Regions from separate parts of the Cobetia sp. MMG027 genome, predicted to be linked through region 1. Evidence: predicted binding sites of a transcription regulator. Region 1 holds the regulator's gene; the other holds the start of a gene.
The links. Region 1 encodes PhoB, which activates phosphate uptake and scavenging genes when phosphate is short. Its sites were predicted from a motif close to TGTCATANNNNTGTCANA; they were not measured.

Region 1 (3,412 bases):
AGCATGGCGATCCAGTATCTGGACTATCCGATGGACAACCATCAGGTCAGCTTCGGCGACATGAAGCAGCGTCTCAAGGCGCGCTGGTGGCCGTCACTGACCTTCGGTGGTGCCGTGTTCGTGCTGACGCTGGTGCCCTTGGCCAACCTGCTGTTCATTCCCGGGGCCGTGGCGGGTGCCGTCCTGATGTGGCAGAGCCACTACCGACAGCTGCCTGCCCCGCGCCGCTGAGCCAGGCTTTATCGCGAGCGTTGACGAACGCAGATACCACGACGCCCCGCCGTGACCTCATGCAGAGGGCGCGGCGGGGCGTTCGTGTCAGTGGGGCTGCAACCGTCAGGCAGTCGTCGCGCAGCGGCGTTCCGCCGGGAAATGACAACGGAAGCGTGCGCCCTCGCCGGGCAGGCTGTCGATCTCCAGGCGGCCCTGATGGCGGATCAGCACATGCTTGACGATGGCCAGCCCCAGCCCGGTGCCACCAGTGGCGGTGCTGCGTCCCTTGTCGATGCGATAGAAGCGCTCCGTCAGGCGCGGTAGATGCACGGGATCAATGCCGTCACCGTCATCCTCCACCTCGACCATCACGCCCTCGGTGGTGCTCTGGCAGCGCAGCGTGATGTGGCAGCCTTCCGGCGTGTAACGCACCGCATTGAAGACCAGATTCGAGATCGCGCTTCTCAGCTCCTGCTCCTCACCCATCAGGGCCAGTCCGGGCTCGACCTCCACCGTGATGACATGTCGCTCCTTCGAGAGGCCTTCGGCATCTTCCCGGATACGTGTCAGCAGCTGCGCCATGTCGATGCGACGTCCTTCGCCCGACAGCTCGTCGGTCTCCAGGCGCGACAGGGTCAGCAGATCCTCGACGAGGTGCTGCATGCGGTCGGTCTGACTCTGCATCTGTCCCAGGCCACGCTGCCAGCGCGGGGGCAGGTCATCGGCATAGTCGGAATAGGTCTCGAGGTAGCCGGCCAGTACCGTCAGCGGCGTGCGCAGCTCATGGGAGACATTGGCCACGAAATCGCGGCGCATTTCCTCGAGACGGTAGAGACGGGTGACATCGCGCACCATCACCAGGCGCTCGTTGTCACCGAACAGGGTGATGGAGATCTGCAGGGTCAGGTTGTCGGAGAGCGGCGATTGCAGGGTCAGCGGCTCACGATAGGCCAGCCGATTGAAGTAATCGATGAACACGGGGTCACGCAGATAGTTGGTGACGTGCTGGCCGCGGTCGTGACTGGCCTTGAGGCCGATCAACTGCTCGGCAGCGCTGTTCCACCACTCCATGTCGCCGTGGTTGTCGAGCATCACCAGGCCATCGCGCATCGCTTCCGAGGATTCCTGGATGCGATTGAGGATGCTGCGCAGTCGCTCCTGTGCCTGACGCTGACCCTTCTGGTAGCGATACAGACGATCGAGCAGATCCCCCCAGACGCCATCGCCGGGCGGCGGCTCTTCATGGGGGTTGGTGATCAGCCAGGTGTAGAGGCTCTTGAGATGCTTGAGATGGACGAACAGGTACAGCGCCAGCCCCAGCGCCAAGCCCCAGCCCAGCAGGCCGAGCAGTCCGCCGACCAGCCCGAAGCCGCCCGCCAGATAGCCCAGCCGCCATAGCTCGTTCGTCCAGTAGCGCATCCGCGTCTCAGGCCTGGGCGCTGAAGCGATAACCGGTACCGCGGACGGTCTGGATCAAGTGCTGATGCCCCTCGCCCAGCGCCTTGCGCAGACGACGAATGTGCACGTCCACGGTGCGCTCCTCGACATAGACATTGCCGCCCCAGACCTGATCCAGCAGCTGGCTGCGGGTGTAGGCGCGCTCCTGATGGGTCATGAAGAACTGCAGCAGGCGGTATTCGGTGGGGCCGACCTCCAGGGAGTTGCCGTGTGCGGTCACGCGGTGGCTGGCGGGGTCGAGCATCAGACCCTCGACTTCCACCGACTCCTCGACGCCCTTGGGCGTGGTGCGGCGCAGCACGGCCTTGAGGCGTGCCACCAGCTCGCGTGGCGAGAAGGGCTTGGTGATGTAATCGTCCGCCCCGGCCTCGAGCCCCTGGATCTTGTTATCTTCCTCGCCCTTGGCGGTGAGCAGGATGATCGGCAGCTCCGCCGTGGTCTCGTCACGCTTGAGGCGGCGCGCCAGTTCCAGCCCGCTGGTGCCGGGCATCATCCAGTCCAGCAACAGCAGATCGGGCTTTTCATCGACGACGATGGCGTGGGCGTCCTGGGCATTGTCGGCCTCCAGCACGCGGTAATCCGCCATTTCCAGGGCGACGGCGATCATCTCGCGTATCGAGGATTCGTCGTCGACAATCAGTACGGTCTTGGAGCTCATCGCTAGATCCCATGCAGCAGTCGGCGCACGCGCCAGAATGACAAGTCGATGACGATTACAACCTGCTTATATGACAGTGAGATGACAATCGCCAGCTTGGCAGCTTGGCAGCTTGGCAGCTTGCCGCCCGGCTTGCCAGCGAGTCCCTCAACTCTCGCGAGGTGTGAATGTCACGCCTCGCCGCACGAGGAAGGTCGCTGGCAGACCGGATGAGGACTCGGGCCCGTTGGCCGGAAAGAGGGGTCAGGCAGCTGGCCAGGTCGCCAGCGCGATGCCCGCGAAGATCAGCAGGCCGGACCAGTGGTTGTTGAGAAATGCCTGGAAGCAGGGGCCACGCTCCCGCTCGCGAATCAGGCGCTGCTGCCAGACGAAGGTCACGGCCGCCGCGGCCAGCCCCAGCCAGTAGAAGATGCCCAGCGCCAGGTGCAGGCCGATGCCGATCAACACCGCCAGCATGCCCAGCTGCAGCAGACCGATCATCAGCGTGTCGGCGCGGCCGAACAGGACGGCGGTGGACTTGATGCCGACCTTGAGATCGTCATTGCGATCGACCATCGCATAGGCGGTGTCGTAGGCCACCGTCCACATCAGGTTGGCCGCGAACAGCCACCAGCCATAGGTCGGCACCTCCTCAAGCGTCGCCGCGAAGGCCATCGGAATCGCCCAGCCGAAGGCGGCACCCAGCACCACCTGCGGCAGATGATGGAAGCGCTTCATGAACGGATAGCTGGCCGCCAGCAGCACGGCGACGATCGACAGCAGCACCGTGGTCAGGTTGGTGAAGCACACCAGCACGAAGGCGGCCGCGACCAGCACACCGAACAGGGTCAGCGCCTCGCGCTCCGTGATGCGTCCTGAGGTCAGCGGGCGATCCCGGGTGCGTTCGACATGCTTGTCCCAGTGGCGATCCGCGTAGTCGTTGATCACGCAGCCGGCGGCACGCATCAGATAGACGCCAGCCACGAAGATCAGCAGCGTATCGCGGTCCGGTAGCCCATCGGCCGCCAGCCACAGGGCCCAGAGGGTCGGCCACATCAGCAGCCAGGTGCCGATGGGGCGGTCCAGACGAGTCAGGGCGAGGTA
Region 2 (3,412 bases), on a different contig from region 1:
AAGTTGTAGCTGCGGAAACCTCCCCAGTTGATCAGGGGCTGGGGCGTGGCGAGATTCGGGTCAATGCGATGGAACTGCCCGGCACTGCACTCAAGCCATTCCCGCACTTCCTTGCCGGTGACCTTGAGCGCCACCAGCGTATTCGGATAGAGATAGAGGTCGGCGGCATTGCGGAAGCTCAACTCGCCGGCCTCCATCTCGGTGAACTGGGTCGGGTCATTGTGACGGCCGCCGACCTTGAATGGCGCGGCTGCCGAGAGAATCGGCAAGCTTTCCAGGTCCGGGTCGCCTTCGACGAAGCGTTTGACGTAATCGGCCTGGGCACGATTGACGATCTGGATCGTCGGGTCGTCCTGCACCAGCGCCAGATAGCTCTTCATCGCTGCACTGGCGCGGCCGATGCTGCGATTGACGTACTCCCGCGTGGCGTCGTGCTCATGCTCGACCAACGCCGCCAGTTCGGCATCTTCCGACACCTGCGCCTCGCCACCCACCTGAATCGGGCGTGCCTCTGTCTGGCCACTTACCACCCGCCACTGGCCCGAGTCATTGCTCAGTTCAAGATCCATCACGCCCACATGGCTGCCCCAGTGCCCTGGCATCATCGCCGGCACCCCATTGAGGGTGCCCTTGGCGATATCGGCCCCCGGCACCTCGGCAAATTCCTCGCTGGGGAAGACCGCATGGGCATGCCCGAAGGCGATGCCATCGATGCCTTCCACCTGCGAAAGGTAATACACCGAATTCTCGGCCATCACCCGGTAAGGGTCAGTCGAGATGCCGGAGTGTGGGATGGCGATCACCACATCCGCGCCCGCACGGCGCATCTCGGGTACCCAGCGCTTGGCGCTCTCGGTGATGTCCTCGGCCGTCAGGCGGCCCTTGAGGTGCTTGCGGTCCCAGGTCATCACCTGCGGCGGCGCAAAGCCGATATAGCCGACCTTCACTGTCTGAGCGTTGCCCTCACTGTCGGTGAAGGCATGGGGGGTGATCTGATAAGGCGTGAAGTACGGCTCGCCGGTCGTGGCGTCCAGCAGATTGGCGTTCACATAGGGGAACTGCGCGCCGGAAAGCGCCCGTTCGAGATACTCGAGCCCGTAATTGAACTCATGATTGCCGATGTTGCCGACATCGTAATCCAGCTGATTCATGACCTTGTAGGCCGGGAAGACATCACCCTCCTCGAGACCTTCCGCCGCCATGTAATCGCCCATCGGGCTGCCCTGAATGAGATCTCCGTTGTCCAGCAGCACGCTGTTGACCACCTCGGAACGCGCCTGCTGGATCAGGCTCGCCGCCCTCACCAGGCCGATGCGCACGCTGGGACGATCCTTGTAATAGTCGTAATCCATTACGTTGGCGTGGATGTCGGTGGTCTCGATCACGCGCAGTGACAGCGTCGCGGCATTGGCTGGCTGAGCGATCATCACGATACCCCCAATGCTGGCCAGACCGAGGATGGCTGCCCGCAGGCGACGCATTGCACACGGACGCCGAGTGTTCCCCGCAGCCTCTTTGGTACCAGAGGCCGGCTGACCTTTCCTTCCGGATGATGCATTCGCCATCTCTCACTTCCTTGTCATGGGGGGATGTTCCTGTAGCCCTTCAGGGCAACGCTCCATTATTCAGATGCCGACGCCTCAGGCAACTGGCGGTCCCTGCCCGCCAGCCAGCCGATCCCCGCCATCAGCACACTGAGGGAGGCACACACCATCAATGCCAGCTGCCAGTCACCCTGCCGATCGTAGAGCGCCCCGATCAACGGCGGCCCCATGGCCGCGAGCAGATAGCCCAGGGTCTGCGCCATGCTCGACAGCGACGCCGATTGCATGGCATCGCGCGCTCTGAGCCCCATGAACGACAGGGCGAGAATGAAGCTGGCCCCGGAGCCCGCGCCCAGCAACAGCACCCACACCAGCGCCCACCCCGGCATCAGCCACAGCCCGATGAACCCTGCCAGCGACATGCAGGGCGTCGCGAAGGCGATCAGACGTTGATCCTTCAGGCGCGGCATCAGAGGCACCAGAATCAATCCCGGCAAGGCCGAAGCCAACTGCAGCAGGCCGTGCAACGATCCCGCCTTTTCGGGGGAAAAGCCGTTGTCCGCCAGCATGCTCGGCAGCCAGCTGTTGACGGTATAGAACAGCAGCGAATTGATCCCCATGAACAGCGTCACCTGCCAGGCCAGTGGCGAGTGCCACACGGCTGCCTGACGCACCGGCCGCGCGGCACCCTTCTCGGCTACCTTCTCGGCTTCCTTCGCCGCCGTCGGTAGGGAGCGATGCGACAACTGTGGCCACCACACCACCATCGTCACCACTGGCAGGATGACCACGATGAGCATCGCGAACTGCCAGCCATCCGTGCTGTCCTGCGCCAGCGGCACCATCACCGCCGAGGCGATGGCGGCCATGATGCCCATGGTCAGCACATAGCAGGAGGTCAGCAGCGCGATGTGTCGAGGAAAGCTGCGTTTGACCAGACTGGGCAACAGCACATTGCCCACCGCGATGCCCGCCCCGATCAAGGCGATCCCCACATAGAGCACCAGCGTGTTGCCCTGCACCCGCAGCACGATACCGGCGGCGATCGCCAGCAAGGCAAGGAAGACACTGCGCTCAAGCCCCACATGCCGTGCGAGACGGGGTACCCAGGGGGACACCACGACAAACGCCAACAACGGCAGAATCATCAGCAACCCTGCCGCCGTGGCATTGAAGCCCAGCGCCGCCTGCAGACGCTCAAGCAACGGCGCGATACTGGTAAAGGGCGCACGCAGATTCATGGCAATCATCAGGATGCCGGCGATCAACACGGCAGGATGGCTCAATCGCCGAACAGGAGAAGAGTGGCAGAGTTCAGTCATGAGACGCTCGCAGCGAACTTGGAACGGACAGATAGCGGGACGACACATCAGAGGTGAATTCCCGCGCAGATTAACGATAGCGTAATCGCCAATATCGCTGCAGAATTGAGCCATCATGACATCAGATACCTGAAATCAGACAATCTGCGAGCCGACATGTCAGCCACCTCCTCAAGGACCTCCGCGACGCCGATTTCCCTTGCCACGCGAGACGCAACCTCATCGTCGGGAGTCGCCAGCGGTCACTCCTCCGTGCCCTTCTCCAGCAGCGTCTGCGAACATGACCCGGACATCTACGAGATTCCGGCCAGCGCCCTGCATGTGGATACCGGACAACAGGTGATGGAAGTCCCGATCCATCAGCATCGCAAGGGACAGCTGGTCATCGCACTGCATGGCGTCGTGACCAGCCGCGTGCCGGAAGGGCTGTGGATGGTGCCGCCGCACAGCGGCGTCTGGATTCCCGGCAACCTGCCCCACAGCAACCACCTGACCCGTGGCGGCCGCGTGTGCCACCTGTTCATCGAGCCCGGAGCGCTCGAGATG

Region 2: PJK54_RS12690 (bifunctional 2',3'-cyclic-nucleotide 2'-phosphodiesterase/3'-nucleotidase) is a predicted target of PhoB. The motif match lies at 1,567-1,584, and genes of this name have one in related genera.

The regions. Positions count from the first base shown of each region.
Region 1 covers NZ_JAQJIO010000006.1:266,656-270,067, forward strand. The annotation lists gene cysZ (sulfate transporter CysZ) at 1-231, shown strand, start outside; gene phoR (phosphate regulon sensor histidine kinase PhoR) at 337-1,632, opposite strand; gene phoB (phosphate regulon transcriptional regulator PhoB) at 1,640-2,329, opposite strand; gene ubiA (4-hydroxybenzoate octaprenyltransferase) at 2,573-3,412, opposite strand, start outside.
Region 2 covers NZ_JAQJIO010000008.1:152,648-156,059, forward strand. The annotation lists gene PJK54_RS12690 (bifunctional 2',3'-cyclic-nucleotide 2'-phosphodiesterase/3'-nucleotidase) at 1-1,481, opposite strand, end outside; gene PJK54_RS12695 (MFS transporter) at 1,622-2,866, opposite strand; gene PJK54_RS12700 (helix-turn-helix domain-containing protein) at 3,023-3,412, shown strand, end outside.